2 regions of the Pseudoalteromonas sp. SR43-3 genome follow, and region 1 is predicted to be linked to the other one. Evidence: predicted binding sites of a transcription regulator. Region 1 holds the regulator's gene; the other holds the start of a gene.
The links. Region 1 encodes LexA, which represses DNA repair genes until DNA is damaged. Its sites were predicted from a motif close to TACTGTATNNNNATACAGTA; they were not measured.

Region 1 (16,668 bases):
ATGAGCGAGGGCTGATACTTTTTCAGCCGTTACAGGTTCATTTATTTGCCCATTCTCATTAAACAGTGTGTGCACAGCGGGTACTGCAAGTTGATCGGCAAGTACTAACGATCCAATGCCGCTTAATATATCACGCACATGATTTAAACCTCGTAAGCCGCCAAGCCCACCAGGCGATGCTGCAAATAAAGCGACCACTTTATTACGAAAAGCAGGAACAGCACCTTGCTCTGTACGCGATGCCCAATCAATCGCATTTTTTAGTGCTGCGGTAATAGAGCCGTTGTACTCTGGGCTTGCTAGTAAAATACCGTCGGCTGTACGTAGCTTATCTTTTAAAAGCTGTACATCGCTTGGTGTACCTTGCGCTTCAATATCTTCGTTAAATAGTGGGATGTTTAATTCGTTTAGTTTTATTACTTCTACTTCAGCACCTGTTTGTAGAGCAAAACGTGCTGCCTCATTAATAATTTTTTGGTTAAAGCTTTCTTGGCGAAGGCTTCCAGCTAGGGCGATAATTTTTGGTGCTGACATGGTAGTGGCCTTTTAATGTTTTAAGTTACATGACTAATGTAGCAAAATTTCACTTGTAGAAAACCCTAATAAACGCAACACTTGTGTGCGTATATGCACATAAGTAAAAGGTAGGCAGCATGGCGATAAAATTTGAAGATTGGCAAGACGTTAAAGTTGCGTTCGAAGTAGCACGGTTAGGCACGCTAACAGCAGCGGCCGAGGAGCTTAATGTGCACCACAGCACAGTGCTTAGGCGAATTAATAATCTTGAAAAAAACTTAAATGCACGGCTTTTTCATCGCCATGCTCGTGGCTACAAGGTTACTGAAATTGGCACCAAGTTATTTGCAACAGCACAAACAATCCATAGCTCCTTAGAGCAGTTACATAACGATATAGTAGCGGCCGATAGCACCCTTAGAGGTAGTTTGTTGCTAACGACGGTAAGTGGCTTCATGGATGTCCTTGGTGATGTATGTGAGCAATTTCAGGCGCTACATCCACAAGTGCAGCTTGAGGTTATTTTAGAACAAAAAAGGCTAAGGCTCGATCACGGACAAGCACATATTGCAGTGCGTGCAGGCCCAAGACCTGATGAAGGCGATTATATTGCTCAGCATTTGGCGCAGCTTTCATCGGGTTTATACGCTAATAAACGTTACATTAATAAATACGGTATGCCTAAATTATTAATTGATTTACAACAACATAACTTTGTATCGGGCGTGGCAGGTTTTAATGCCCGCGTGCCTTATTTTGCATGGGCTGATGAGCACATTCCTGCATCGCAAATAAAGCTGCGAGTATCTGAAACTGCAGAAGCGACTCGTGCAATCATTAAAGGGCTAGGCATTGGCGGATTACAACATGACGTAGCGGCGCAATATCCTGATTTAGTGCCTATATTGCACAGTGAGTTAAGCTGGCCTACCGATGTATGGTTAGTCACGCATCACTTAGTGCATCGTACTGCTAAAGTACAAGCTTTTGCAGGGTTGTTAAAAACACACTTTAGTAAGTTAGCTGCTAATCAATAGTTTTAGCAGCGTGTTAGCTGTATTTTAAATGATTATAGTGTTTTTTTTACTTCTATCCCTAGGCGTTTAGCCAAGCGTACTAAGTTTGCTCTATCTAATTCAAGTACTCTTGCTGCTGCTGACCAGTTGTAGTTATGCTTCTTTAATTGCTCGGTAATTACGTTGTATTGCAACGATTCTACAGCTTGCTTTAAAGGTTGGTTGATTAAGGTGTTGGTTGTACTTTGGCTTGCTACTAGAGAGTTTTGCGGCGCACTCGGTGTTAAGTCACAGTGCTCGCTTGTAATGGTTATTATCGGATTTTGCCATTGGCTTTGTTTTTCTTTTAGGGCGCTGCGGCTAATGACATGTTCAAGCTCGCGCACGTTACCTGGCCAGCTGTACTGATTAAGCAGTACTTGCGCTTCAGGGCTTAGTTTTAATTGTTTTATCCCTAATTTACGGGCTGTTTGCTCAATAAAATAACCAGCTAAGAGTGTTATGTCGTGCTCGCGTTTACTAAGTGGTGGCACAGTAATAGGGTAGACACTGAGGCGATGGTATAAATCGGCTCTAAAGCGACCTTGAGCTACTTCTTCTTTTAAATTTCTGTTGGTTGCGGCAATGACGCGTACATCTACGTACTTTGGCGTGTCTTCTCCTACCGTTTGTATTTCGCCACTTTGTAGCACTCGTAATAGTTTACTTTGCATGGCAAGGGGTAGTTCGCCAATTTCATCTAAAAATAACGTGCCGCCATCAGCTAATTGAAATTTACCTTGGCGCGAATTTTGTGCGCCTGTAAAAGCCCCTTTCGCATGACCAAAAAATTCACTTTCAGCGAGGTTTTCGGGAAGCGATGCACAATTTAAGTGAATAAGCGGTTGATCTTTTCGAGCTGAATTTAAGTGAATATTACGTGCAACAAGCTCTTTCCCTACCCCTGTTTCACCTAATATAAGCACGCTAAAGTTAGATGCTGCAACGAGTTTAATTTCGTTTTTAAGTGTTTGCATTAGTGGACTTTGACCAATAATTTCACCGCCGTCACGTGTTAATGCTTCACGATTTAGTTCTTGTACTAATGCACTTGAGTGCTGTGCATGCTGTTTGTAATGGGCAAGTTCTAAGGCCGTTTTAAAGTGCGCGCTACACAGCGTTTGTAAGGTATTGAGTGTATCAGCGCTTATGCTGTTAAATGCATTGGCGTTAAGGCTATCAAACGTAAGTACGCCAAGTAGCGCGTTTTTATCATAAAGAGGTAAACCTAAACATGCATGTACCGGTATGTCGCCGGTTTTAGCTAATAGTAATCCGTCGTATGGATCGGGTAGTGGGCAGTCGTGCGCAAATTGAAGCGCGAGTGTGCTTTTGCAAATAGCTTCTAGGCGAGGGTGTTCTACTATTTTAAATCGTCTGCCTAAACTGTCGGGCATTAATCCTTTAATTGCCAGTGGTTTTAATTGTTCGCCCTGAAGCACTAATAACGCACTTGCATCACTTGGAATAACCCGCTCAACCGTTGCTAGTAATTGATCAAAGCTATGCTCGTGTAGTGTACTTTGAGCAAGCTCTAGAGCAACTTGTGTAAGGTTGAATTGCTGGTTCACGTCAAAATGACCTATTTGTGTTTTTATGAGTTAATTTATAGTAGGTCATAAAGACTCACACTGTAAAGTGATTTAATTTAACTTGTTGAATTTAATTAATTAAACTTGTTGGCACAGTATGTGTAATAGCTAAGTAACGTAGTTAGTTACAGAGATCGCCATGAACACACTAATGCTGAATAATTTAAATAATCAAACACAGTTTAGTTCACTGCATGAGGCACTAGCGTGCGCTGAATACTTTTTTGCTCAGTATGGTGTAGGGCAGGAAATAAAATAATGCGCCCTATAAACTTAACTGAGCCAATGCCAGCACGCGTTGCTATTCATCAAGTATCTCAATGGCCGTTATGGATGCTAGCTTTTAGGCCTTTCTTTTTAGGCGGTGGTTTATTGGCATTTTTGTCAGTGGGGTATTGGCTACTTATTTTAACAGGCCATGCAAGTTGGCACTTATCGATACCTGCGACATTATGGCACGCGCACGAAATGCTGTTTGGCTTTGCAGGAGTTGTAGCTGTTGGCTTTTTACTTACCGCAGCACAAACGTGGACAGGCGTGCCGAGCATAAGTGGCAAAGCCCTTATGTGGCTTACGTTTATATGGCTTGCAGCGCGCTTAGCATTTTTTGTAGTACTGCCAGATATTGCTCATTTTAATTTATATGCTGCACTTACATTACAAGTTATTTGGTGGCTAGGCGCCATAACCGCGTTGGCTAATATGTTATTAAAAGCCAATAGCAAAAGTAACTATCCGTTTTTAGCTATTTTAGCTGTGCTTTGTGGGCTCAATGTATTGTATTTAATACTTGTTTTACAACAAAACATGCAGCTTGCACTTGGTGTGGTTGATACCGCAGTGCTGGTTATTACTTTACTAGTTGGCATTGTTGCGGGCCGCGTTTTACCATTTTTTACCGCTAAAGGTCTGGGGTTAGCCGCACAAGTTCGCACTCCTAAAATAGATAAAGCTGTTATGTATTTATCTATTGTGGCTATCACTTTATTTTTCATCAACAAGTTGTTTTTGAACACGATTAATCCTGCGTTAGTTGTTGCAACTGTTGCTGCGCTCCACCTGCTTAGGGCTGGTTGTTGGTGGGATAGCAAGGTATTGAGAGTGCCGTTGTTATGGTCTTTACATTTTTCCTACTTAGCGTTAGGCGTAGGGTTAATGATGGTTGCATTTAGCTTTTATAGCAGTGCAATGCAATTTAAAGATGCGCTGCACTTAATCACTATTGGCACAATAGGTATGATGATTTTAGCAATGATGACGCGTGTATCGCATGGTCATACAGGGCGTACACTCGCTATTCCTCATTACATGGCTGTTGCTTTTGCATTTTTGCTTGTGGCCGCTATTACTCGTTCATTACTCCCTTTTATTATTAGGCCTCACCTTGCTTGGCAAATAAGTGCTTTGCTGTGGTTAGTAGCTTTTTCATTATTTTTAATTCACTGCACACCTATATTAACGCGGCGTCGTGTTGATGGGCGTCGTGGTTAGTTCATCCATAGGAAATACATATGTTATCTGATAAAACCATTGAGATTGTAAAAAGCACAGTTCCGTTATTAGCGCAGGCGGGTACGGTTGTTACCGATCATTTTTATAAGCGTTTATTTAGTCATAATCCTGAGCTTAAAAATATTTTTAATATGGCGAACCAAGATACAGGTCGTCAGCAATTTGCACTTTTTAATGCATTGGCTGCGTATGCACAAAATATTGATAATTTAGCCGTATTAAAAGAAGCGCTAACACGTATTAATCATAAGCATACAAGCTTGAATATTTTACCTGAGCATTACCCTATTGTAGGTGCACACTTAATTGGTACGCTTAAAGAGCTTCTTCCTGAGCAATTTACTCCCGATGTTGAATACGCTTGGCGCGAAGCTTACGGCGTACTTGCTGATATTTGTATAACCGAAGAAGCTGCTTTGTATGAGCACAGTAAAAATAAACACGGTGGTTGGGCGGGAACTCGGCAATTTGAAATAACCAACAAACAGGCCGAATCAGAACTAGTAACGAGTTTTACACTTACGCCAGTTGATGGCGAAGCTGTTATTACACATAAACCAGGGCAGTATTTAGGTATTAAAGTTAAGCCAGAGGGCGCTGAATATGAAGAAATTCGCCAGTATTCTATTTCACAAAAAAGTAACGCTAAAAACTACCGTATTAGTGTTAAAAAAGAGCTACAGCCAAAGCCTGGCATGGTGTCTAATTATTTACACTCATTAGAGCAAGGCACTATTGTTGAGTTATACCCGCCGGCAGGAGACTTCTTTTTACGCAATAACACAAGTCCAGTGGTTCTCATTTCAGCAGGTGTTGGGCAAACGCCAATGCTGGCTATGCTTGAAACGTTATTAAGTGACAATTCTAATCAAGAGATTATGTATTTACATGCTTGCGAAAATACTCAGCAACATTCGTTTTCAAAATATTTATATGATCTAACAGCGCAGAATAACCACTTGAAAACAATAACGTGGTTTAACCAAGCGAGAGAGGGCGCTGACTTTACTGGGTTAATGAACCTAAATGCAGTACAAGCACAGCTACCATTGAGTAATGGCGACTTTTACTTATGTGGTCCTGCCGGTTTTATGGCATTTATAAAAAAGCAGTTACTTGAACTAGGTGTTAAAAACGAGCAGATTCATTATGAAGTGTTTGGTCCGCATGAAGACTTGTAATAACGCTTTAAAATAGAAAAAGGCGTACAGCGATGTGCTGCGCGCCTTTTTATAAACGCTAATAAAGTGCTTTATAACTCTTTACAGGTCACACCTTCAAGTACTGTAGTAAGCTCTTTTTTAGGATAGTAAAGCTCGCATTGGTTATTACGTAGTTGCAAAATAAACTTCTCAGATTTTATATTATGCGCGCCCATAATTACTCTGCCATCAGACCCTTTACTCATTGCATGATCAATTAGCAGTTCGCTACGTTTAGTAAATACGGAATCGGAAAGTGTTACTAATGCGCCTCCCTTAGCTTGTTGAATTGCCTGTTGTAGTGTTGCAATAACGCTAGGATTAACGCTCGTTAATATAGCGGGTTTAGCGGGATCACTATTTACACTTTGGCATCCACCTAAAGCGAATAAGGTAGCTAATGGGAGTAATAATTTATCCATTACCTTTCCTCACTCAGTGTTGGCCAAGTTAAGTCCATATTACGCTGGGTAAATTGCTCAGGCATATTTAAAGGAATGAGAGATTCACGAGAGCTTGAAAAATTAGCTGGCTCTGCTTTTGCAGCAGCCGTTCTAATTGGGCAATTGCCATTTTCAACATGAAACAATGCGGTGGCTAAAACGGCCTCGTCACTGTCGCCTAACTGATGATCAAAGTCGTCCTCAATTTCACAACCTTGAACATCAGCATCAAATTGTGGCGTAGGGGTTGGTGTAAAACCCGCAGCGTATTCGCCAAATCCTTTGCTATTTACCCCACTAAATTGAATAGTGTAATAGGTTGTTGCGCAGTTATGAGTTGGGGTAAAGCCATAGGGCTTACCGCAGGTTGTATCGCCAATTAAAATAACTTCTGCGTCTATACCTTTTAAACCATTAATAAAAGCTTCTGATGCCGAACAGGTGCCTGATGTGCTTAATACATAAACCTTCGATAAGTTTAAATCAGGTAGGTTTTCACCTGTGCTAAAAAAAGTAGAGTAATCTATTTCTTCATCAATAAATGGAAAAGGCGAATCAACGGGTTGTTTATCGTTTTGTTGAGTTTGATAATAAAAGCGGTTGTTAACGTTGGCATTACCGGCAACCATATAAGCCAATTGTGCCGACAGTGCTAATAAACCACCACCGTTATATCTAAAGTCGATTACAAGCTCATCAATACCATCGGTTTTAAACTTATTTACTGCATCAATAAGCCCTTCTTGGGCAATGCTTATATGACTATTAAATTGCATGTAACCCACGCTTGAACCATTTGCGGTTGTAATCGTTTTAACATTTTGAACCGGTGTTTGTTCAATATTGCCAGCGGTTACGTTAAATGTTTTTTCGGCGCCATCGTTACTGCGTACAACAATAGTATGTGAGTCGCCGTTAGTAGGACTAAATAAGCCTTCGTTAAGCGTATCTACACCCGACTGTGTATTGGTATTAATGCTAACACCGTCAACTGAAAGTACAGTATCACCACGTTGAAAGCCTATTTGGCTTGCAGGTGAATCATCTTCAAGATAAGCGACGCGTAAAATACGGTCGGCTGTATCGCCAATAAACGCCCAATTTATACCGTAACCAGAAGTAACGCCCGATTGCGCTTCTTGAAAGTAATCTTCAGTAGGTTCTGAAAAATGAAAGTTATCTTTTTTTGCCCCTGAGTCGGTAAGTTGCTCTGTTTTTAATTGGGCAAAATAATCGGCTACTGTGGCAAAGCTTTCAGGATCGTTATCGGCAATCTCATCATACCAAAGGTAGGTTTCGTCGCTCCAAGAGCGAAGCCAGAGTTTTTCATAAAGGGCAGAACCAGCTTGATCTGGGTAAGGCTCGTTGTTATTAAAGGGATCGTTACCCGTACGCGGGGTTTCGCAAAAGTTTTTTAAATCGTTAGAGGGTTCAAATACACCCGCAGTCCATGTTGGACTGCTACTAACAGGTGTTGTAACTACAGGGGCTGAGTCGATACCGCTACCGCCGCCGCCACAACCGGTCAAAGCAAAGCCCGCAAATGCAGTGAAAATGGCAAGCGAGGTTTTATTATTTTTAAACATAGTTAAGGGCTTTTTTGTAAATAAGTTGTTTAAAATATTACAACACTCGCTCGTTTATTCAATATTTATAACTTTGATTTATGTAAATGAGTGTTAAAGCTTAGAGCTTGCTCGCACTACTTGTATCTGCGAATGCTTGCTTTTGCCATGCATTAAATAACTTTTGCTGTTTATCAGAGATTTTTAAACCGTATGTTTTTTGCATGTAAGCGTAGGTGTCAGCTATACGTTTTCGTGCATAAACAGGCGGTTCAACTACACGTTGCTTAAAGTTTACTTTTACTTCGCAACGACCATATTGTGTGGCGTTTTCGCTAAGCATACCAAAACGATAATTAGAGCGGTCGGCATTAATTTCGCCAATAGCTGGCGCTAAGTTATTTATATCAGCTTCCATTTTTCTAAATTTAGCACTTACTTTACGGCAGTTTTTACGCCCGCCATCTTGCCAGCATTGTAGCTGGTGACCAAATTCCCACGCCGGAACAATGTGTTCCCACTCAATGCGTAGTGCTCGCACATTTACTTTGCCTGAGCGGGTAAGGGTATTTCGAGGAATGTAACCACAGTTAGACGGATCAGGAACGAGTTTTTTGCCTTCTTTTTTAATATCACAGCCGCAGTAAATGCTTTTGGCGTTGTCAGGTAGGGTTTTAATTAAATGTCTTTTAGCCGTTGAAAAACGGGTAAATTGTTCAGCTGATACCGAAACGCACACACAACAAGCCAATAAGGCCAGAATAAATCGAGTCATATCCATCACAAATGTGAACTACAGGAATAGGCAGTTTAAAGCCTTGAAGATAAAAGATAAAGTTAACTTAAGGCCAACGCTTATATTACTAAAAAGTGCCTGATTAATTTTTTACTCAAAGTTATTTTCACTATTCATTTATTTCTCACTATTTATCGTATTTTAACCACACAAGGTTACCCGTTAAGGAGTATGCTTAAAGCTTACTCAATATGAGGATTTGGATTGCAAATGAAATTTGTTGATTATTATGCAGTGCTTGGAATATCGCCTGATGCAGATGATAAAGCGGTTAAAGTTGCTTATAAAAAGTTAGCCAGAAAATATCACCCAGATGTAAGCAAAGAGCCTCAAGCAGAAGATAAGTTTAAAGAAATAGCAGAAGCTTACGAAGTCATTCATAACAAAGAAGAACGTGTAAAATACGACAAGTTACGTCGTCATCAACAAAATCGTTCTCGTCAACAGCAAGGCCATTATGGTGGTAACAATGCCTCTTCGCAAAGTAATTATCAGCAAAGCGATCCTCAAACCGACCAAGAGTTTTCTGACTTTATTAATTCAATGTTTGGCGGAGCTGGTGGATTCGATCGTTCCGGGCAGAGCAGAAGTAACGCCGCTCGCGCGCAAAAAGGACAAGATGTGGAAATAGAGTTCCCAATTTTTCTTGAAGAGACTTTAGTTGATACCGTTAAGCCTGTTGACTTTATGTTACCGCAGCGAGACAGCAGTGGCCGTGTCACTGAAATTAAAAAATCACTTAAAGTGAAAATTCCTGCAGGCTCAGTAAATGGCGAGCGAATTCGACTAAAAGGGCAAGGCGGATTAGGGTCAGCGAATGGGCAAAATGGCGACTTGTATTTACAAATTAGTTTAGTGCCTCACCCATTATTTGATGTTGAGGGTCATAACCTAAATATAGTTGTCCCTCTTGCACCATGGGAAGCGGCTCTTGGTACAAAGCTAAATTTACCTACGTTGACAGGTAATATCCAATTAACTATTCCTTCTAACAGTCAGTCTGGTCAACGCTTGCGTATTAAAGGTAAGGGATTAATGAGTAAAAAAGCTAAAGGTGACTTATTTGCTGTGCTTAAAATTGTTAATCCAACATCTGTTGATGATGCCAGTAAAAAACTGTGGGAAGAATTAGCCAAAAAAGCTCACTTTGATCCCCGTAATAACTGGAGCAAGCCATAATGCAAATTATCGTGACACAAAAAGACGATTTACTTACTAGCAAAGAGCTATGTTTGAGCAGTGATATTAGCGAAGCAATTTTATATGAGCTAGTTGAGCATAATATTGCGGTTCCAATTGAGGGGGATCATGTTACGCAGTGGCAATTTACGGTATCTGCAGTGACCTTAGTTAAAAAAGCGGTCCGTATCCAACATGACTTTTCGTTAGATTGGTCGGCAATAGCTTTAGTTTTACAATTGCTGGATGAGCGTGATGAGTTGATTTTCGAAAACGAAATGTTAAAGCGACATTTGAGTCGATTTAAGCACTTGGAATAAAATAAGCCCTAGGCTTATTTACTCTTTGATAAGTGGGCGCTAGCTCTCAAAAACCAATATGACTACTTTGATTTATTCTTATTTTTAATTCGGATAAATCGTTTTAGTCGTATATTTTGTATAAGTAGTAATATTCCACTTAAACAAAAAAGTACACCGGTTGCTGAAAAGCTAATAAGCAGTGGATTATTAAAATCCTCTCGCTCATCGTAATCCATAATATGTAACATCCAAAAAAAGTCGAATATTCGCCACAGCGTGCTGCGAACGGTAACAACTTTGCCATTATTTTCTGACAAGTACAGTGTTGTGTTAAATGTGTCGTCAAATTGTACCTGCCAAACATTGGTTTTATATCCAACTTCTCGCATACCTTGCTTTAGTAGTACAGCGCTTGTTACTTGAGCGTCAATAAGTAAGTGTGCTTTAGCATTTGCGGTAGTTTGTATTTTAGTTGGCGGTTCAAATGGTCGGCCTGTTATGCCATTGAAGCTTTGCTGCTCGTTATTACTAAAGACAGTAATAAGTGGTGTAGTTAAGAAGTTCTCAAAAATTATTTGTGTTGGATTAACCACCTGAGAGGCAATATCGTCAAGGGAGGCAACATAATCAGCCTGCGTAAATGGGTTATTAAGAGTACGTGTAGCAAGATGCTCCCCATGAACTTTATCAAGAGGGAGTGCACTCATAATTAAACCACCTAGTAACCATGCTAAAATTTGTAGTGCTAATAAATAACCTAACCATTTATGTAACTTGCGAGCATGCTTAAATATTTTTTTATTCATGTTTTAGTCTTATTATTTTTAGAGGCTAGTTTATTACATTAATGGGATAAGTTACTGCGACATTTTGTCGCAGTTTAAACTATAGCTTACTGTAATCATTTAAAAATAAAAAAGATTACACTTAAATTCCTAACATGACTTATCTGTTTAATTGAGCTGGATGTTTGATATCCAGCTAGCTTTAAATGCTAAAAAATACTTAAAAGCTGCGAAATATCCATATAAAGTGGTTATTAGGGCATAGTTGATTTGGTATAACGGTAAAACTGCGTTAAAGTTTGCAATGAAATTATTAGAGGATAAATACGAAACGATGTCGGAAATTCAATTTTTAAATGTAGATCTTGAGCTTGAATCAAAGCAAGATATTAGTTTGCTAGTGGCGGACTTGAAAAAAGTCGCGACGATTTTACATTATGACAAAGACGAATACCGTCAACTAGCGCGTATTGAAGCTACAGGTGAGGTGAGCACACCTGATAAAGCCATAAACCATATATGTGAGCTTATTGAATCGTGTTCGCGTAACGCGCTAAAGCAATGGTTAAGCTGTTCACGTAGAACGTTTGATATTGGTTTTGAATCAGGGACTTCTCCTAAGTGCTTTAATCAAGCCTTAGATGCAGATACATTATTGCGTATATCTGCGATTGGTGCGGGTATGGAAATTACCATTTACCCAATCGAAAAGTAACTATCTTCGCTCTACGACTGCTGCGGTCATTTTTGATACGCAGCACAGCTCATTGCGGCTATTTGTAATTTTTATTTCCCATACTGAACTACGTTTGCCAATATGAAACGCTCTAGCCGTTGCTGTTAAAGTGCCGTTGCGAGATGCTTTTAAATGACTTGCGCTAATTTCCTGCCCTACACAGTAGAATTTAGTAAAATCGACAACAAAGTTAGCGGCATAGCTGGCAACTGTTTCGGCAAGTACAACGTTAGCACCGCCGTGAACCATGCCCATTGGGTTATGATGCTCAGGAATTGCCGGCATTGTGGCAACCAAATAATCATCGCCAATTTCTGTGACTTCTATCCCCATAGTTTTCATTAATGTTCCTTGGCCATTAATGCCTTGCTCTAACTGCTTGCACAGCTCTAAGGTGATGGGCTGGTACCAAATACTCATAATGTCTCCTTTGCATTTTTAATCATTTATAAACTTAGCTTTAGTTATATCCCTAAAATGTACACAAGTGAAATTACTTTAGCTATTTTAAGGCTTAATTTAAATTTGCGATTTTTATTTAACTGTATATACTCACAGTTAAATGTACTGTATGGAAAACCAGTTGTATGCGACCATTAACGAACCGCCAAGCTCAAATACTCGAACTAATTAAAGTTTTTATTAAAGACACTGGTATGCCTCCTACACGTGCTGAAATAGCGCAAACATTAGGTTTTAAAAGTGCCAATGCTGCTGAAGAACATTTAAAAGCACTTGCTAAAAAAGGCGCAATTAAAATGAAACCAGGTGCAAGCCGTGGTATTCAATTAATTGAAGAAGAAGAGCCAGAACAATTAGGTTTACCGCTTATAGGGCGTGTTGCTGCTGGTTCACCTATTTTGGCGCAAGAGCACGTTGAAAGTCACTGCAAAATCGATCCATTAATGTTTAAACCGGCTGCAGATTTTTTACTACGCGTTAACGGTATGAGCATGAAAGATATTGGTATTATGGATGGTGATTTACTTGCTGTACATCGTACTCAAACCGCTGAAAACGGACAAGTTGTTGTTGCTCGCCTAGACGAAGACGTAACTGTAAAACGTCTTGAGAAAGCGGGTCGTAAAGTATTACTTCATGCTGAAAACGACGATTTTGACTCTATTGAAGTAGATCTTGAGAATGAGTCTTTTAATATTGAAGGCTTAGCCGTTGGCGTTATAAGAAACGCTGATTGGATGTGACTTTAAAAATAGCTTTTAAACAAGCAGTTTTATAAATGCGTACTAACTAGTACGCATTTTTGTTTTAAAATTTGTACTAAAAATAGGGCGTAAACAGCCCACTGACTATTTAAGCTGTAAACTTTTTTGCACTTATATTTCCCCCCTCCGAATGCGTTAAACCCCTTTGTTTTGCTCATATTTTGAACTTTCTGTTGCCCAGTTGATTACCGATTTTTTATTAATTATTCAATATCACCTGATTGTTTTTTATACTAAAACTTGCTTGTTGTTCGTTTTTTAGCTAATTGTTAATGTGCTGAGCTAATAATAACTCACAGCTTTTTAGTTTTGAGAACACACAATATACACAAACTCGTTGTTGGCGCAGCAAAACCAATCAATATTAAATAAGATTGGCTAAAAAAATAAAAATAACGAATTGGCGTTTAAGCCGTATGCCTCTTCGCTTTGCATTCGCAATAGCATCAAAGGAGCCGTCACATGGGTAAACTGACCTCTACCTTGTGGCTTATATTATGTGTTTTTTCGCACCCAGTTTTGGCTAACAGCCAATACAATATGCGCAAAGGCGTAACCGATATAAGCAATAATGTATATCAGCTGCACATGACCATATTTATAATATGTTGTGTGATTGGGGTGATAGTGTTCGCAATTATGTTTTGGGCACTTATTCATCACCGTAAATCTAAAGGGGCTGTACCTGCCCAATTTCACGAAAGCACTAAAGTAGAAATACTTTGGACTGCAATTCCGTTTGTTATTTTAATTGCTATGGCAGTACCAGCCACTAAAACCCTAATTGCAATGGAAGATGCCAGCAAAGCTGATCTCACTATTAAAATTACGGGTTCGCAATGGAAATGGCATTATGAATATATGGGTGAAGATGTAGAGTTCTACTCTATTTTATCTACCCCGCAAGATGAAATCGCGAATCTTGCAGATAAAAATCCTAACTACTTACTTGAGGTTGATAAGCCTCTTGTACTGCCAATAAATCAAAAAGTACGATTTTTAATGACTTCTGACGATGTTATTCACTCTTGGTGGGTACCTGATTTTGCAGTTAAAAAAGATGCTAACCCCGGCTTTATAAACGAAACATGGACGAACATAAACGAAGAAGGTACTTACCGAGGCCAATGTGCTGAGTTGTGTGGTAAAGACCATGGCTTTATGCCCGTTGTGGTGGTCGCTAAATCTGAGGCTGATTTTAAAACATGGCTTGCAGATGCAAAGCAGGCTAAACAAAAAGCAGCATTAGCAGATGCCGCATTACTTGATAAAACCCTCCCAAAAGAAGAATTAATGACTTTAGGCGAACAAGTATATATGGCTAATTGTGCTGCATGTCATCAACCTACTGGCATGGGGTTACCGGGCGTATTTCCTGCACTTAAAGGCAGCCCGATAGTGCTTGGCGATATAAAAGATCACATTGATGTAGTTATCCATGGACGACCCGGTACGGCAATGCAAGCTTTTGCCAAGCAGTTATCTATAAAGCAATTAGCTGCGGTTATTACTTATAAACGTAATGCGTGGGGTAATGATACGGGTGATGTTATTCAACCGAGTCAAATACAGACAGCACTTGATGCCAAAGTGGAGGCGAACTAATGAGTAGCATAGTAGAACAACCTAACGCCAATGAAGCTCATCATGCTCATCACCCAGCTAAAGGTTTTAAACGCTGGCTTTACACAACTAATCATAAAGATATAGGTAGTTTATATTTAATTTTTTCGCTGACCATGTTCTTAATTGGTGGCGCAATGGCCATGGTGATCAGGGCTGAATTATTTCAACCAGGTTTACAGTTGGTCGACCCTCACTTTTTTAATCAAATGACCACAGTGCATGGTTTAATTATGGTGTTTGGTGCGGTTATGCCCGCCTTTACAGGCCTTGCTAACTGGATGATACCACTCATGATTGGCGCGCCAGATATGGCATTGCCAAGAATGAATAACTGGAGCTTTTGGATTTTACCGTTTGCGTTTTTAATCCTATTGGCATCGTTATTTATGCCTGGTGGGGGGCCTGCATTTGGTTGGACTTTTTATGCACCACTGTCCACAACATACAGTAATGATAATACTGCATTGTTTGTATTTGCCGTACATATTATGGGAATTAGCTCAATAATGGGCGCAATCAATGTGATTGTAACCATAGTGAACTTACGTGCCCCAGGCATGACATGGATGAAGTTGCCCTTATTTGTATGGACGTGGTTAATTACTGCCTTTTTATTAATAGCCGTAATGCCAGTGCTTGCAGGGGCTGTCACTATGGTACTTACCGATAAGTATTTTGCGACCAGCTTTTTTGATGCCGCAGGCGGTGGCGACCCGGTGATGTTCCAACACATTTTTTGGTTTTTTGGTCACCCCGAAGTATACATTATGATTCTTCCTGCCTTTGGCATTATATCTACAATAGTACCTACCTTTTCTCGTAAAAAACTTTTTGGCTATGCCTCAATGGTATACGCCACATCCTCCATAGCACTATTGAGCTTTATTGTATGGGCTCATCATATGTTTACCACTGGGATGCCGGTCGCTGGCGAGTTGTTTTTTATGTACGCGACCATGCTTATATCGGTACCTACAGGAGTAAAAGTATTTAATTGGGTTGCCACAATGTGGAAAGGCTCAATAACTTTTGAAGTGCCAATGCTTTTTAGTATTGCGTTTATTGTGCTGTTTACCTTGGGTGGTTTTTCGGGATTGATGCTGGCAATTACACCTGCTGATTTTCAATATCACGATACTTATTTTGTAGTGGCGCACTTTCATTATGTATTAGTAACAGGGGCTGTATTTTCGATAATGGCGGGGGCTTATTACTGGCTGCCCAAGTGGACGGGCAATATGTTTAATATCACATTGGCTAAATGGCATTTTTGGCTATCGCTGGTGAGCGTGAACGTACTGTTTTTTCCTATGCATTTTGTAGGGCTTGCTGGTATGCCGCGTCGAATTCCCGATTACGCTCTTCAATTTGCCGACTTTAACGCAATCATAAGTATTGGTGGGTTTGCCTTTGGTTTATCGCAATTGTTGTTTGTAGCTGTGGTAATTAAATGCGCGCGTGGAGGTGATAAAGTGCCTGCAAAAGTATGGGAAGGGGCAGAAGGCCTTGAGTGGGAAGTTGACTCTCCAGCGCCATATCATACTTTTTCTACGCCGCCGGTTATTAAGTAATGACACACGCACCGCTACTCAAACGTTTGGTACTTATTTGCATAGGCATGTTTGCCTTTGCCTTTGCTTTAGTACCTTTGTATGACGTGTTTTGTGATGTAACAGGGCTTAATGGAAAGCCTTCGCTTGAGCAAGCAGAGCAAAGTACACAAATAGTACAAAACCGAGAAGTTGGCGTTAGCTTTACTACTCACGCACAAAGTGGTGCACCGTTTGAAGTTAAATCAAAAGAATACAGTGTAGTGGTAAAACCCGGTGCAATGCGTGAAGTAATGTTTAGTGCTAAAAATAACAGCAATCTAGATAAAGTAATGCAGGCTGTACCATCAGTCTCACCAGGTAAAGCGGCAAAGTATTTACATAAAATAGCCTGTTTTTGCTTTGATCAGCAACCTCTAAAAGCAGGGGAAGAGCTTGAATTTAAATTACTTTTTTATGTTGATACCGCATTGCCAAGCGACATTGAAGAATTAACTTTATCTTATACCGTATTTGATATTAGTGAACAGCTGGTGGCAAGTAATAACTAGCTTTTTAAACTAGTGTGAAACTAGGAGTAAAT
Region 2 (16,217 bases), on a different contig from region 1:
AGTTTGATTTTATGGTGATACGTTCCTATCAAGGCGATTATAAACGAGCGTTAAAGCTGGTGGCTGAAACTTACTTTTCTGAGTTGCACAAACACAACTTAAAAGAGTACAAAATTCATAAGCAAAACCAACGCACTCAAACGTTGTTTATGGGGGCTAAATTATGAGTATAGCTATACCAGCCCCGCACAAAAGCTACGAAATAGAGTTGCCTCAAAATACGGTATTAGATAGGCCACGCTTTACCGATTTAAAAGAGGATAATAAAGGCAATGTAAGAGTACTAAATACTAATCAAAACCTCGCTGATTTAGCTAATTTTTGTAGCTTAGATTTTAGGTTAAATATGATGACCTTTAATAATGAGGTGTGCGATATTTTTGGTAACTTAATCGCCGACTCGTTCGACAGCATTAACAGTAAACTTATATCAGCTGCAAATATTTATGGTTTACCTGAAAAGGCAATTAACACACATTTAGTTGCATTATGTGAGCAAACTAAATACCACCCTATAAAACTATACTTAGATGGTGAGAAATGGGACGGTAAAGAACGCGTAAGTGCGGTAATTAGCTGCTTAAACGCTAAACATGAAGCGTTAGCCGACACGATATTAAAACACTGGCTGGTGGGCTGTGTGGCTTCTCTTTATGAGAAAAATTTTAATAGTAAACTTGTGCCTGTATTGCAGGGCAATCAGTCTTTTAGAAAAACGGCGTTTGTCTCTCGCTTTGCTGAGATTATCCCACATGCGTTTTTAGAAGGGGCAGCTTTAAACCCCGATGATAAAGACAGTGTGTTGTCGTGTATTCGCTCATTTATTGTTGAGCTAGGCGAGCTTGAACGTACCAGTAAAAACTCACAAGGAAGTTTGAAAGCGTTTATCACTAATAAGGTTGATACGGTTCGCCCACCTTATGCAAGGCTCGATATTAAAAAACCAAGGCAAACACATTTTATTGCCACGGTTAACGGTAGCGAGTTTTTAAAGGATGAAACAGGCTCAAGCCGCTTTGCTGTTATTGAAATGGAGCGAGCCGCTAACATGGATAAGCTAAACGAGTTACTGGGCTGGCACTATGACGGTACAGGCTCATTAAAACAGGTTGATGAGTCACAACTTAAACAGTTTTGGCTTGAAGTAAAGCAGCTCTATTTAAGTGGTTATGGCTGGATGCTAAAAGACGAAGATTTGCAGCAAATAGCCAAGTTTAATGACAGCTACCAAGATAAGGGCTTTGCGTATAGTTACATATACGACAATTACATAGCACCAGCCAGCAAGATAGATTTTGCAAACGAAATTGATAGGCCACAGTGTATTAATGGTTGGTTTTCAGCTGGTGAGTTAATTTATGAAGATAAAAAACTTAACTCTTATACAAGCGGTGTTGTCGGTAAAGCGCTAAAGCAATTAAGCCGCGAAGGTTATCTACAAGCCAAAAAAGCAGGGGGGAATCAAACACGCTATAAATTAAGCATTTACTAGCCGCTTCTTTTATATCAACTGTTAGGTTAGTTGAGTAAAGTTAAGCTCTTAAAATTCACCTAACCCAGCTAAAGCCCTTTATTTATAAGGGCTTTACTTGTTTGTGTTAAGTAGTTAAGTAACTTTCTATAAATAAATTAAATAGCTGATTTAAAATAGTGTGGTCTGTAAAGGGAATAAGGACTACCGAGTATAGAAAAGGCTAATATAGTAAAGGTGGCCTTTTTACTTAACACTTAACTTAACAGCTTTTTATGATTTTAGAATCAATATATTAGGAGTAGTTAAGAGTGAATGTATGGCTTAACTAATTAAATAGTTGTAAATATTCACATGCTTGTATATTTTTATGGTTCATTAAATGAAAAGGGAATAACTATGAAATATGGAATTTTAATTTTATGTGCTTTATTACTAACGGCCTGTGCTACTGCAAATTACACAACAGGCAGCGACTTTAAAACAGATAAGGTTGATCAGATTGAAAAGGGAGTTACAACTAAAGAGCAAGTTGCAGATTGGTTTGGTGAACCGTATTCAAAAACTGTTATTAATGGCAACCAAGTAAAGTGGCTTTATTTTTACTCACAGGGCACATCTAAAGCCCAATCTTATGTGTTCACTATGAAAGTTCAAACCGAAGGCACTCAAAAAATGTTAGATATACTTTTTGATGACGGTATTGTTTCAAACTACACATTCACTAATGGCGCAGCGCCCCAGATGAGTATTAACTAATTTTAAAAGCGGCGTTTTTATACTTTATTAACGCCGCTATAAGCTAGCTAAAATAAATAATTAAATTTAATCCTCAACAATTACCGCAGTGCCAGAAGCAACGATAAATAACATACCGAATTTACCACCGCCCGATATTTCACTGTAATCTAGGTCTATGCCTACCACAGCGTTAGCACCTAGAGAAAATGCTTCTTTTTGTAGTTCAGCTAAAACGTTTTTACGAGCGTCTTTCAACGTATTTTGAATACTTTTATTTCTACCGCCAAAAATATCACTTATGCTCGCGAACAAGTCTTTAAATATGTTCATACCATACGCACATTCAGCAGTTATAACGTCCAGCCTTTTCAGCACATTTAAATTTGATGAGGTTTCAGTGGTTAGTATTACTTCATTTGGACTACGGATTATTTTATAATTTTTTGCAGTGAGACTCTCTTTTATTTTTACGATTTCGCTAACTGTTTTTTTGTCTTTCATTTTTTCATGGAAAGTAGACAACTTACGCTTTAAGTATATGTCTTTTGTGCTCTCTAATTTTTGAGCTGTTGCTTCTGACACATCAGTTAAGTGTTTCCCATAAAACAGAACGTCATATGATGAAGTACCTTTAACCGTTCGCAAGCCTGCAATACCATATTCTTTTGAATTAAAGTTGAGTAATGTGCTTGTCAGAGTGATTTCGTTATTGTGTACATCTGTCAGCTTATCCTCAATATTATTGGTTATTATTATACTTTCTTTAATACCGTGCTTTTTATAGATCCCAGATTGACTAAATAAAGTTGATAGATTACAAAGAAATTTATCCTTATAAAAGATTGATGCAACCCCTTTATACCCATCCTTTTTTAGTGAAAAGCTTAGGCTGTCAATATCATAAGTTATTTCTGTAAAATTATTCGTCAGGCCTTTGTCGTTTAATGTCCATTCTGTTTTTGTATTTGAAGAAGATGATTGTTGGTTGTCTGATAGAAACATAACCGTCCTTAGTAGTTGTAATTATTTTAGAATCACAAAAGAACGAGGCAAATTCAAGCTATTTAAATTTAATATTATAAAGCGATATTTAATGTACTTTTTAGTAGGTCATATCCGCATGATACTAAGCTAAGAAAGGGTATAATAAGAACTCATATTGGGGGATATATGAATACATCACATAAAATTAATAACGATAAGCTAATTTTTATAACGCTGGTGGAGTTGATAAACCAATCCAGTCGATACAAAAACCCTAGTTATCGTGTTTTAGTCAATTACCTGAATAATAGAGGCATTAAGACAAGCTGGGGTAATTCTTGGACTAGTAAAAGCTTATTCAGGTATCTACAAAGAAACGGCTTCTCTGGCGTATGGGGGCTAAGAAATAGCTTAGAACAACATAACAAATTAGCTAGATTTCTATAGGGTATTTTCAGACACCGTAAAAGGAAGATTCGCAACCAGTACGCGCGAACGATTAAAGAGATAAATTTTTTAATTCCCGACTATAAAAAAGAAAAGAGTGGCTACAGATTGGCTACACGGAGCAGTTTAGGTTTTAACGAGAGATTTATAAGTTGAGGTAAGATATTGATTTAAATGGTCGGTATGGAGAGATTCGAACTCTCGACCCCTGCCACCCCATGACAGTGCGCTACCAAGCTGCGCTACATACCGACGTTGTTTGCAATAGTACGTGTATTTTTTTAAAAATCAATAAGCGATTGTTTGTTTGGGTGTTTATTACGCAAGAGGCCTAAAAAGGCGCCCTTGCGGTGTATTAATTAGCTAGTCTTTATTTAGCCACTTTTTGATCGAGTCATACATCTCATCTCGTATTAATGGCTGAGCTTTTTTGTTAGGGTGTAAACTATCGTTTTGCATTAGATCAGATTGGCTGGCAATATCTAGCATAAAAAAGTTCATTAAATGCGCATTTGTCTCTTCGCTAACGCGCGAAAAAGTGTCAGTAAACATTTTACTGTAACGCGGGCCGTAATTAGGGGGAATGTAAATCTCCATTAAGGCGGTCATCGCATTAGCTGCTTGGCTTTTTTGAATAAGAGACGTTAAGTTAGTTTGCATTTTTTTAACTGGGAAACCACGTAAACCGTCATTAGCACCTAGCTCAATAAGTACATGAGTGGGTTCGTATTGCTCAAGCAATGCATCTAAACGGCGTAGGGCTCCACCAGATGTTTCGCCACTAATACTGGCGTTGATAAGTTCAATGTCGGCTTGTTCGTCATCGTATTTATCTTGTAACAATTTTACCCAGCCTTCTTCTTGTTGAAGTCCGTAGGCTGCGCTTAAACTGTCACCGAGTATTAAAATCGTGTTTTCGGCTGCTGCGCTCAGCGGTTTGATAACTAAAAATAAAATGAATACTAAACGAAGGATTGAATGAGTCATATGTCAGCGCTTTCTCAATTAAATATAATTCAGGTTAATGGTTTGTCTAAAGTAGTCTCTACCTTTGAAGGTGAGCTGCCCATCCTCAGCGACATCAGCTTTAATGTCAAGCATGGCGAGTCTGTTGCTATTGTTGGCACATCGGGCTCAGGTAAATCTACGTTACTCAGTTTATTAGCAGGGCTGGACACCGCCAGCAGCGGTGAAATATTTTTAGATGGTGAACCATTACACAATTTAGATGAAGAAGAGCGTGCTGCACTGCGCGCGGCTAAAATTGGATTTGTGTTTCAATCGTTTATGTTAGTACAAAGCTTAACGGCACTAGAAAACGTTATGCTACCAGCAGAGCTCGCTGGTGAAAGTGATGCAAAAGAGCAAGCAATTGCTTTGCTTGAAAAAGTAGGCTTGAGCCATCGAATTGATCATTACCCGTCGCAACTCTCTGGCGGTGAACAGCAGCGTGTTGCTATTGCGCGAGCATTTATTGGTACACCTAAAATACTATTTGCTGATGAGCCTTCGGCTAATTTAGACAGCAAAAACGGTAAAATGATTGAATCCTTATTATTTGATTTAAATACTCAGCACGGTACTACGCTTATTTTGGTAACTCACGATGAAGGGCTTGCACAAAAATGTGAGCACATTATTCAAATAGAAGCGGGTTTACTGGTAAAAAGCCAAGTAGAGGACGTTGCTAATGTGGGTTAAGTTAGCGCTTAAGTTATTTTCGCGAGAATTTCGCCGTGGTGAGCTTACGGTTATAAGCGCAGCTATCGCTCTTGCTGTTTTAACCGTGCTTACACTGTCGATGGTTACTGAGCGAATAGGGCAAAGTATTGCGCAAAAAAGCAGTGCTTTTATTGCAGCAGACCGTGTACTTGCAAGCGACCATGTTCTGGACACCGCTTTTATTACTCAAGCACAGAGCCAAAATTTAAAAACGGCGCAAATGGTGTATTTCGACACTATGTTGTTTGCCGATGATGAAATGCAGTTTAGCTCAGTAAAAGCGGCATCTAATGCGTACCCGCTAAAAGGGCAGTTAAAAGTTAAAGATACCCTAACCGGTGAAACTAAAGTTGCTAATAGCGGGCCAACGCCGGGTAATGTGTGGCTAAGTGAGTCGGTATTTTACAGTTTAAATATTGATATAGGCGCGCAAGTAGAGCTTGGCGCGGCATTATTTAATGTTTCAAAAGTTATTGTAGAAGAGCCAGACGCGCCATTTAATGTATTTTCAAGTAGCCGTCGTGTGCTTATTAATATTGACGATGTTGCAAAAACTGAAGTTGTGCAGCCGGGTAGTCGTGTTTATTACCGCCAACTTTATGCAGGTAGTGAGGCCGACATAAATAGCTTTTACGAGTGGCTTAAACCACAAATGAAAGAAAACCAACAATGGTATGGCGTTAAAGACCGCCAATCACCCATTTCAAACAGCTTAAACCGCGCTGAGAGCTTTTTATTACTTGCTGGTTTACTGGGCATTATTTTAGCCGCAGTGGCTATAGCTGTTTCAGCAAAACGTTATTGTGAACGCCAATACGACCCAGTAGCGATGATGAAAACGCTAGGCGGTAGCCGTTCAATGATCCGCAAAATATACATGCTCCATTTATTGCTTGTATGTGCAATGGCGGTAAGTATTGGGCTGTTAATTGGTTATGGCTTGCAAGAAATAGCAACAAGTTACTTATCAAAAAGTATGGGCACAGAGCTGCCTTTAGGTGGCTTTAAACCTTGGCTGGTAGCTATAAGCACTGGCGTAATTTGTGCCGTTATGTTTTCTATTAAACCGTTATTTGATTTATTTGATATTCCACCGCTTAGAGTACTGCGCCGTAACTTAGGTGACAAGTTGGCAGTGAGCCGTGTGCATTTAGGTATGAGTGCGCTAACTGTGTTTTTATTAATGTGGTTATTTAGTAACAACATAAAAATAACGCTTATTTTGTTTATATCAACACTTGCGCTAATTGGTGTGCTGTTTTTAGTATCTAAATTAATATTTGGTGGTGGTCGAAAGCTAGGATTAAAGCCAGGTAACAGCTGGTCGCTTGCAATTGCATCTATCCAAAAGCGTGCAAATGTGAACGCGGTACAGTTAATTAGTTTTTCGTTAGCAATTAAATTACTGCTGTTTTTAGTGGTACTTAAAAACGACATGATATCTGATTGGCAGTCGCAACTTCCAAGCGACGCGCCTAATGCGTTTTTAGTTAATATTACGCAAAATGAGCTTGAGCCAATTAATGAATATTTAGCTCAAAAAGATATTCAGGTATCAGAGTTTTATCCAACTATTCGTGGGCGCGTAAATGCGGTAAACGGCGAGTTGGTAGCACGTTCTGTATCGCTGCAAGACAACGAGAAAAAAGACGAAGAAGCACGTGCAGGTATTGGTCGTGAGCTAAACCTTACATGGCTTAAAGATGTGCCTGACCAAAATGAAGTAACACAAGGCACGTGGTTTGGTGAAAATGCGATGGCTGAGGCTTCAGTAGAGGAGTCGATGCTTGAGCGATTAGATGTTGAGATAGGCGATACGCTTACATTTTTAATTGGTTCGCAGTCGTTCGACGCTAAAATCACCAGTGTGCGCAAAGTAAATTGGGCCACGCTTAAACCTAACTTTTTTATTATTTTAAGCCCTGATGTACTTGCAGATTTTCCGGCGACGTATATTTCGTCGGTACGTATAAATCCAGATCAAAAACGTGACTTTAGCCAGTTATTACGTACTTACCCTACTATTACAGCCATTGATATTGATAACTTTGTTAAGCAAATACAAACTACTATTTCGCAAGTATCGCTCGCCATTGGCTTCGTACTTGCAATTGTTGTGCTGTGTGGCGCGCTTGTACTTATATCGCAAGTGCAAGCTAGTTTAGGTGAGCGTATGCAAGAAATTGTAATACTGCGAACGCTTGGGGCTAAAAGCCGATTAATTAAAAACGCGACCCTGTATGAGTTTTTATTACTAGGCGGTTTAGCTGGTTTAGTGGCTGCATTTTTTAGTGATATAGCGCTTTTGATTGTGCAGCAACAAATGTTTGATTTAGCAGGTAAGTTACACCCACATATATGGATTATAGGTCCGGTAGCTGGCGGCGTATTTGTGGCAGGCTTAGGTTATTTAATGATTGCCCGAACACTTAAACAAAACACCCAAGGATTAGTGCGTGCCCTAGGGTAAGCTTAAACTAACATGCTCTGTAAATGCCCACCTAGTACGTGGGCATTTTTGTTTTTCTTTGTACTGGTAATTTATACAGTGCTCTGGCATTATTAACGTAATTTAAAAATAATAACAATGGAGCGCTGTTTGGCCATCATTTTAGGGATCGATCCTGGTTCACGTTTGACCGGATATGGTGTTGTTGCCCATCAAGGTTCTAAATTTACATACTTAGGCAGTGGCTGTATTAAGTTAGCCGATCATCCTTTTCCGGTTAGGCTTAAAATGATCTACCAAGGCATTACACAGCTTATTGAGCAGTTTTCGCCAGAAACCTTTGCCATTGAAAAAGTATTTATGGCGCACAACCCCGATTCAGCTTTAAAACTAGGCCAAGCTAGAGGCGCTGCGATTGTGGGCGCTGCGATGGCCGACTTACCTGTATTTGAATACTCAGCTAGGCAAATTAAGCAAGCAGTAGTAGGCAACGGTGGCGCAGATAAAACTCAAGTGCAACACATGGTAAAAAATATTTTAAAACTACCTGGTACGCCACAAGCCGATGCAGCTGATGCACTCGCTATTGCGATTTGCCACGCTCACTCAGAACAAAATTTAATTAAACTAGCGGGCAGCGCAAGCAAAACCGTTAGAGGACGTTTAAGGAAATAATTATGATAGGCCGCTTAAATGGTATTTTAGTCGAAAAACAGCCACCAGAAATATTACTCGAAGTAAGTGGTGTAGGTTACGAAGTACAAATGCCAATGACCTGTTTTTACGACTTACCAAAAATTGGTGAAAATGCGATTGTTTACACTCACTTTGTAGTGCGTGAAGATGCTCAACTATTATTTGGTTTTAATAATAAAGTTGAACGTGCTTTGTTTAGAGAGCTATTAAAAGCAAATGGCGTAGGGCCAAAACTTGGCTTAGCTATTTTATCGGGCATGTCGGCAAAACAATTTGTAAGTTGTGTAAATAACGAAGACTCAACATCGCTTGTTAAATTACCCGGTGTAGGTAAAAAAACAGCCGAGCGTTTAGTACTCGAAATGAAAGACAGACTAAAAGATTGGGGCAATGATTTATTTACGCCATTTAGCGACAGCGCAGTAATAGAGCCAATGAGCGATGCGACAATTGCTAATAATGCAGCGGATGATGCCGTATCGGCACTGCTTGCATTAGGTTATAAATTGCCACAAGCTCAAAAAGCAGTAAAATCGATAAGTAAACCCGATATGTCTACTGAGGTTCTTATTAGAGAATCTTTAAAATCTATGTTGTGAGTAACCCATGATTGAAGCGGATCGCTTAATTGATGCGACTGAAAAAACAAATGAAGACTCTATAGATCGTGCAATAAGACCAAAACTTTTAGCCGACTACAGAGGCCAGCCTCATGTTAAGCAGCAAATGGAAATTTTTATTGAAGCTGCCCGAACCCGTGGTGAAGCGCTTGATCATTTATTAATATTTGGCCCACCTGGGCTTGGTAAAACCACGCTTGCAAATATTGTAGCCAATGAGTTACACGTAAGTATTAAAACAACATCAGGCCCTGTACTTGAAAAAGCAGGCGATTTAGCTGCTCTACTTACTAATTTAGAAGAGGGCGATGTACTGTTTATCGATGAAATACACAGGCTAAGCCCGCAAGTTGAAGAAATACTGTATCCCGCAATGGAAGACTACCAGCTTGATATAATGATTGGTGAAGGCCCAGCTGCGCGTTCTATTAAATTAGACTTACCTGCATTTACACTCATTGGTGCAACCACACGAGCAGGCTCGCTTACATCGCCACTGCGTGACCGTTTTGGAATTGTGCAGCGATTAGAGTTTTATTCTGTAGAAGATTTATCGCACATAGTAGGGCGCTCTGCACATTATCTTGGTTTAGAAATGTGTGACGATGGCGCTACCGAAATTGCCCAGCGCTCGCGCGGCACACCACGTATTGCAAACCGCTTATTGCGCCGTGTACGCGATTACACTCAAGTAAAATCTGACGGCACAGTAAACGCCGATGTAGCTAAGCAAGCCCTTGATATGATTGACGTAGATAAAAGTGGTTTTGATTATATGGACCGCAAATATTTACTCGCCATAATCGAAAAATTTATGGGCGGCCCAGTAGGGCTCGACAATGTAGCGGCTGCTATTGGTGAAGAGCGCGAAACAATAGAAGATGTAATAGAGCCATTTTTGATCCAGCAAGGATTTATTCAGCGCACTCCACGCGGGCGAATAGTGTCTGACAGTGCATATCATCACTTTGGTTTACTTCCTAAAAAAGACTAGCCTATATACTTTACTTGCTGTGGTTTATAGCGCAGCAGGTAATTGTTTCAGTATCCCTTTGTTTCAAATTATTATACTCAAAACCTCAACACACTGTTGCAAATGTTATTTCAAAATACTAATACGCTTTATAGTTAACTGTTAATTCACAGGGCGTTAAGACTCGCGAGGCTATCCTGCGTACCATTCAAACTAGTAAGCGAATTACTTATTGTAAATTAGGTAGGGCAATTATTAGTTTATAAATAAAATATGTAGCGCACTAAATTGCAGGCAAAAAAAAGCCCGCAAAAAATGCGGGCAAACAACAAGTTGAAGGAAGTAATCCAGGGGAACTACGTTTTACTAAATTTGGTTTTATCCAGAAAGAGTAAAACAATGTAATACGATAAAATATCCTATTACTAAGAACTTGGCTTAATGAAACTATTTCATTCAGTGCGCTAGCTCGGTATGGGAGAATAATACGTAAGTTTACTTTTTTGTTCAAACTAGAAAATTTGTATTTTCAGATTAGAAAAACTAATTTAGTGAATTTTATTGTTGTTTGAATCTTGTGCGTTAATTAATCGTTAAATTTATAAGTTTATGAAATTTATAACTTAAGTAATTTATTTCGTTATAGCTCGGTATTAGTTTTACTATTACGTGCAGGTGAGGCTTATAGGTTTTGAGTGTTTATGCTCTTATTTTGAATAAACGGCGCATTTTATGACGTTTCATGTATATATTTACGCATATTTATAGTTAGCGAGTTTGTTTTAAAGTTTAAATAAAATACTGAGGCAAAGGGAAATGCTAACTAAAGCTGTTTTTTTAACGTTTTTTGTTGCCTATTCATAGCAATACCGTTGTCAGCTTGAAATGGACTAGATACACTAGATGCAACTTTTGGCCGTGTAAGCGGTCATATTTACACAAATTAACCAATTTGCCGTATTTTGAAATTATTTAGGAGTTTAACGTGGGATCAGGGCTTAATTTTTTAGATCTAATTTTAGAAGCAAGTTTGCTTGTTCAATTAGTAATGTTAGGGCTAGTTGCCATGTCTGTAATGTCGTGGACAATTATATTTCAACGTAAAAAAGCAATATCGGATGCGCTAATAAATGCTAAGAAATTTGAGCAAAAGTTTTGGTCGGGTATTGATTTAAGCAAATTATATAACGAGATATCGTCACGCAGCGGTCAGTCTCAAGGCATTGAAGCTTTGTTTACTTCGGGCTTTAAAGAGTTTGCTCGTCATAAAAAGAATACATTTCAAAGTGCGAGTATTGTTATGGAAGGAACGCACCGCTCTATGCGTGTTGCGCTTTCTCGTGAAATTGAAAAAATGGAATCTAGTCTATCGTTTTTAGCAACAGTAGGTTCTATAAGTCCGTACATCGGTTTGTTTGGTACAGTGTGGGGTATAATGAATGCCTTTATAGCACTAGGTGAAGTTAAGCAAGCTACATTACAAATGGTAGCACCAGGTATTGCAGAGGCACTTATTGCGACTGCTATGGGTTTATTTGCGGCGATCCCTGCTGTTATTGCTTATAACCGTTTTTCAAACAGTGTTGAAAAGCTTGAGTCTCACTATATTAACTTTATGGAAGAGTTTGCTAATATTTTACATCGTCAAGCAGCTACACAAATAGAGGCACAAGCGAATGTATCAGCGTAAAAAGCGCCGTCCGGTCGCAGAGATTAATGTAGTACCTTACATTGATGTAATGTTGGTACTACTTATAATATTTATGGCTACAGCACCGCTTATTACGCATGGTGTAAAAGTTGATTTACCTAAAATGGAAGAGTCTGATTTAGTTGATACTAAAGATACTCCGCCTATTATTGCCTCAATAGATGCACAAGGTAAATATTACGTGAGTGTAGGTACTGATCCAGAAGAGCCTATGGAAGCACTTGATGTGGCTGCGGTTATAAAATTACAGCTAATGAAAAACCCTGACGTGCCGGTAATGATTAAAGGCTCGGGTAAGGTGTCGTATCAAGAAGTATTATTACTAATGGATTTTTTGAAAAATGCAGGCGTACCATCAGTAGGATTAATGACTGAATCCTTTGAGGGGAAGTAGCTGTATGAATAGTTCAGTAGTAAAATCAATAGTACTTCATTTAGGGATTGGTGGATTTTTGTATGCTTCTGCAAATATTCATCCGCCAACACCTAAAGTAATGGAAGTAACGCTTAATTCGGCTATACCTACGCCAGATAAAGCGGTATCAGCCGTTACAGTTGATCAAAAACAAGTTGAGCAAAAAATTGCTGAACTTCAAAAGAAAGAAAAAGATAAAAAAAGTGCTGAAGATAAACGTATCCGTGATTTAGAACGCAGAGCGGCCAATGCACGCAAGCAACGTGAATCAGAAGCACGTAATATTAAAAAGCTAGAGCAAGAGCGTAAAGCTAAAGAGAAAGAAAAAGCGCAAGCCGAGGCAGAAGCTAAAAAAGCACGTGCCATTGAGCAAAAAGAGCGTGCTAAAGCTAAGCAAGCCGAAAAGCAAAAGCAAGAAGCTGAAAACGCAGCAAAAGCAGCAGCTGACAAACGCAAAGCTGAAGAAGAAGCGCTTAAAAAAGCAGAAGCTGAGCGCAAAAAGCGTGAAGAGGAAGCAAAAGAGCGTGCTGCTGAGGCCGAACGTAAACGCCAGCAAGCAATGCAAGAGCAAATGTTACAAGAGCAACTTGCCAAAGAGCAGGCTGCCCGTAGTAAAATACGTCAGCAACAAGTGGTGAGCGAAGTTGATAAGTACCGAGCATTAATTATGGCGCGTATTCAGCAAAACTTACTGATTGATGAAAAAATGAAAAACCAACAGTGCCGAGTTAATATTCGTTTGGGCTTTAATGGTTTAGTAACGCAAGTTAAATCATTAGGTGGCGACAAGTTAGTATGTGAAGCTGCATTAAGAGCTGTGCGCATGGCTGACACATTACCGGTATCTAAAGATAAAGACGTATTCGAAAAACTTAAGAATATTAATTTAACAATCAAGCCAGAATTTTAAAGGAATGATATGTTCAACAAAATAAAAATAGCCTGTTTAGTTTTACTGTTTGGGTTTACGGGTGTTGCTAATGCAGCGCTTGAAATTGTAATAACAGAAGGTGTAGACGGTGCAAGGCCTATTGCCATTGTACCTTTTAAATACCAAGGTGTTGGTCCAATTCCTGAAAAGCTAAGTGGTGTTATTGCTGCCGATTTAATGCGCAGTGGTAAGTTTAAACCTGTTGATGTGGCGCAAATGCCGCAACAGCCAAGTAAAGATGGCGAAATTGATTATGCGTCTTGGGTTAATAAAGGTGTTGAAGCTGTTCTTGTTGGTGAGGTTGAACAACAAACTGATGGGCGTTATTTAGTTCGTTATGAGTTAGTTGATGTGATTCGCGGCCAAATTACCGGTGGCAATACGCAAATGATGAGTAACGGTAAGTTAGTTAAAAGCCAAGATCATATTTTAGAAGCGCGTGAAAGTGTTATTGGCGAGAGTGGTTTTCGTCGTTATTCACACCGCATTAGTGATGTTATTTATGAAAAGCTAACGGGTGAAAAGGGCGCGTTTTTAACTAAAATTGCATATGTAATAGTACGTGATAACGAGCCTAAACCTTATCAACTAGTCGTTGCTGATTACGATGGTTTTAACGAACAGGTATTACTTCGTTCAAAAGAACCATTAATGTCGCCAGCATGGTCACCAAATGGTACTAAACTAGCGTATGTAACGTTTGAAAACCGTCAAAGCCAAATTTACATTCAAGATATATACACAGGTAAGCGTGAAATAATAGCAAGCTACCGTGGTATTAATGGTGCACCGCAGTTTTCGCCAGATGGTAAAAAGCTATTATTAGTGCTTTCTAAGGATAAGACGGGTGCGACAGAAGTTTACATGCTTGACCTTGCTACACGTAAAGAAACACGCTTAACAAATCATCGTAGCATAGATACTGAGCCATCTTGGTACCCTAATGGCCAAGATATTGTGTTTACATCTGAAAGGGGTGGTAATGCTCAGATTTATAAGTTAAATTTAAAAACAGGTAGGTCACAACGACTCACCTTTGATGGTGATATGAACCTTGCTGGTTCTATAACACCAGATGGAAAAGAATTAGTGATGGTTAACCGTACCAACGGGCAGTACCATCTTGCTAAGAAAGAGCTGGCTACAGGTGCGTTTCAAGTATTAACGAGAACACGCCTAGATGAATCACCGAGCATAGCGCCAAATGGTTCGATGATTATATACAGCACGCTCCATAATAATAAACAGGTACTTGCGCTAGTATCGATGGACGGCCGCTTTAAAGCACGGTTACCTGTGCTAGACGGACAAGTAAAGGCACCAGCTTGGTCGCCATACTTACAGTAATATTACTGGTTTACTCAAAATAGGAATCTACTCAATGCAACTTAACAAAATACTTAAAGGCCTGCTAATTGCTGTGCCAGTAATGACATTAGCAGCTTGTAGCTCATCTTCTGATATTGATGAAGGTGCTGCAAACCAATCAAATCAAGGCGTTGTTGAGCAATCAACTAACACTGATACAGTTGAAGTAGCTACAATCTCTCCTGAGCAACAAGCAGAAGAGCAACTTCGTCAAAAGTACGAAGCACTACGTCAAGAGCAAGTAATTTACTTTGACTTTGATAAAGCGACTGTTGAAGGTAAGTACGCTGATTTACTTCGTGCACATGCTGAGTTTTTAGTTCAAAACCCATCAGTTAAAGTTCTAATTGAAGGCCACGCAGATGAGCGCGGTACTCCAGAGTACAACATTGCACTAGGTGAGCACCGTGGCCAAGCAGTTGAAAAATACCTATTAAGCTTAGGTGTTTCAGCTAGCCAAATGTCAGTGGTAAGCTACGGTGAAGAGAAGCCAATGGTTAAATCTCGCACTGAATCAGCTTTCGCTAAAAACCGCCGTGCGGTACTAGTTTACTAAGATAAGAGATATTATGAAGCCGAAAATTATTTTGGCAGCCATGATATTGAGCGGGAGCACCCAGTTAATGGCTGCTCCCGCTCCTGTTTCAGAAGCTGCAAGTTCACAATCAAGTATTGAGAAGCGATTAGCGTCGCTTGAGAATATGATGCAGTCGCGTAACTTTTTACAAGTAGAGTTACAGCAACAACTTAACTTGTTACAAGACGAAGTAAGTCAAATTCGCGGTGTAACTGAAGAGCAAAGCTACAAACTTGAAAAAGTACTGCAGCGTCAGCGTGAGTTGTATCAAGAGATTGAAAACCGCGTGAGCCAGGCTTATACACAGCCAACAGCAGCTCCAGTAGTCGATCAGGCGCAGCCAAACGATGCACAGAGCTACAGCAGTGACTTATCTGAAAATGAAGCGTACGAGCGTGCTGTTGCGTTAATAATGAAAGATAAACGTTATGATCAAGCGATTCCTGAATTTCAAACGTTTTTGACTACCTATCCAAACTCTGTATATGCGTCTAACGCGCATTATTGGTTAGGGCAGCTGCTTACCATTAAAAATGATGGCGTAAAAGCGGTCGAGCATTTTAAAGTGGTTGTTAACGAATTTCCAAATTCTAATAAACGCCCTGATGCAATGCTAAAGTTAGGCACACTTTTACAAGATCAAGGTTCAGCGGCGCAAGCACAAAAAATATTGAGCGATCTTATCAATCAATACCCAAGTACTACCGCTGCAAAACTAGCAACTGATCGTTTGGGAAACTAAAGTTCACCAGCGATTAAATTTCTAGTTAAGGCGAGCAAACTACATGGAAACTGTCGAATAATCTTGGATTTGCATGTAGTTTGAGCACAAACGGTTTAATTTTGTGCATCTAGACATAAAAACTTAAAAAAAGAGACAATTTCGGTTGCACTCATTTTATAAATAAGTATTATAAGCGCCCGCAGCAAACGAATGGTTACCCCACTCGAAATGCGACAAAAAGAGCGGGTTATTAGCTCAGTTGGTAGAGCAGTTGACTTTTAATCAATTGGTCGATGGTTCAAATCCATCATAACCCACCATTCTTTGAATGGTCTTTTATCGGCGGATTTACGTACAATACTAAGTTGTTATAAAACGCAACGTCAGA

Region 2: the regulator LexA is predicted to act here: its motif matches at 7,897-7,916, upstream of ruvC (crossover junction endodeoxyribonuclease RuvC).

What each region holds. Positions count from the first base shown of each region.
Region 1 is NZ_JACJEC010000013.1:1,970-18,637, forward strand. Features, by position in the region: gene H5088_RS14095 (NADPH-dependent FMN reductase) at 1-534, opposite strand, end outside; gene H5088_RS14100 (LysR family transcriptional regulator) at 654-1,553, shown strand; gene norR (nitric oxide reductase transcriptional regulator NorR) at 1,586-3,142, opposite strand; gene H5088_RS14110 (NnrS family protein) at 3,422-4,654, shown strand; gene hmpA (NO-inducible flavohemoprotein) at 4,675-5,856, shown strand; gene H5088_RS14120 (hypothetical protein) at 5,928-6,299, opposite strand; gene H5088_RS14125 (S41 family peptidase) at 6,299-7,906, opposite strand; gene H5088_RS14130 (endonuclease) at 8,007-8,660, opposite strand; gene H5088_RS14135 (DnaJ C-terminal domain-containing protein) at 8,892-9,860, shown strand; gene H5088_RS14140 (chaperone modulator CbpM) at 9,860-10,180, shown strand; gene H5088_RS14145 (hypothetical protein) at 10,243-10,968, opposite strand; gene H5088_RS14150 (hypothetical protein) at 11,282-11,662, shown strand; gene H5088_RS14155 (PaaI family thioesterase) at 11,663-12,103, opposite strand; gene lexA (transcriptional repressor LexA) at 12,271-12,888, shown strand; gene coxB (cytochrome c oxidase subunit II) at 13,372-14,514, shown strand; gene ctaD (cytochrome c oxidase subunit I) at 14,514-16,106, shown strand; gene H5088_RS14175 (cytochrome c oxidase assembly protein) at 16,106-16,636, shown strand.
Region 2 is NZ_JACJEC010000007.1:156,373-172,589, reverse strand. Features, by position in the region: gene H5088_RS11135 (hypothetical protein) at 1-167, shown strand, start outside; gene H5088_RS11130 (VapE domain-containing protein) at 164-1,492, shown strand; gene bamE (outer membrane protein assembly factor BamE) at 1,871-2,230, shown strand; gene H5088_RS20335 (YbjQ family protein) at 2,297-3,214, opposite strand; tRNA gene H5088_RS11115 (tRNA-Pro) at 3,819-3,895, opposite strand; gene H5088_RS11110 (arylesterase) at 4,007-4,630, opposite strand; gene H5088_RS11105 (ABC transporter ATP-binding protein) at 4,631-5,344, shown strand; gene H5088_RS11100 (ABC transporter permease) at 5,334-7,835, shown strand; gene ruvC (crossover junction endodeoxyribonuclease RuvC) at 7,965-8,489, shown strand; gene ruvA (Holliday junction branch migration protein RuvA) at 8,492-9,109, shown strand; gene ruvB (Holliday junction branch migration DNA helicase RuvB) at 9,117-10,124, shown strand; gene tolQ (protein TolQ) at 11,089-11,793, shown strand; gene tolR (protein TolR) at 11,780-12,208, shown strand; gene tolA (cell envelope integrity protein TolA) at 12,213-13,139, shown strand; gene tolB (Tol-Pal system beta propeller repeat protein TolB) at 13,149-14,507, shown strand; gene pal (peptidoglycan-associated lipoprotein Pal) at 14,542-15,084, shown strand; gene ybgF (tol-pal system protein YbgF) at 15,098-15,847, shown strand; tRNA gene H5088_RS11050 (tRNA-Lys) at 16,074-16,149, shown strand.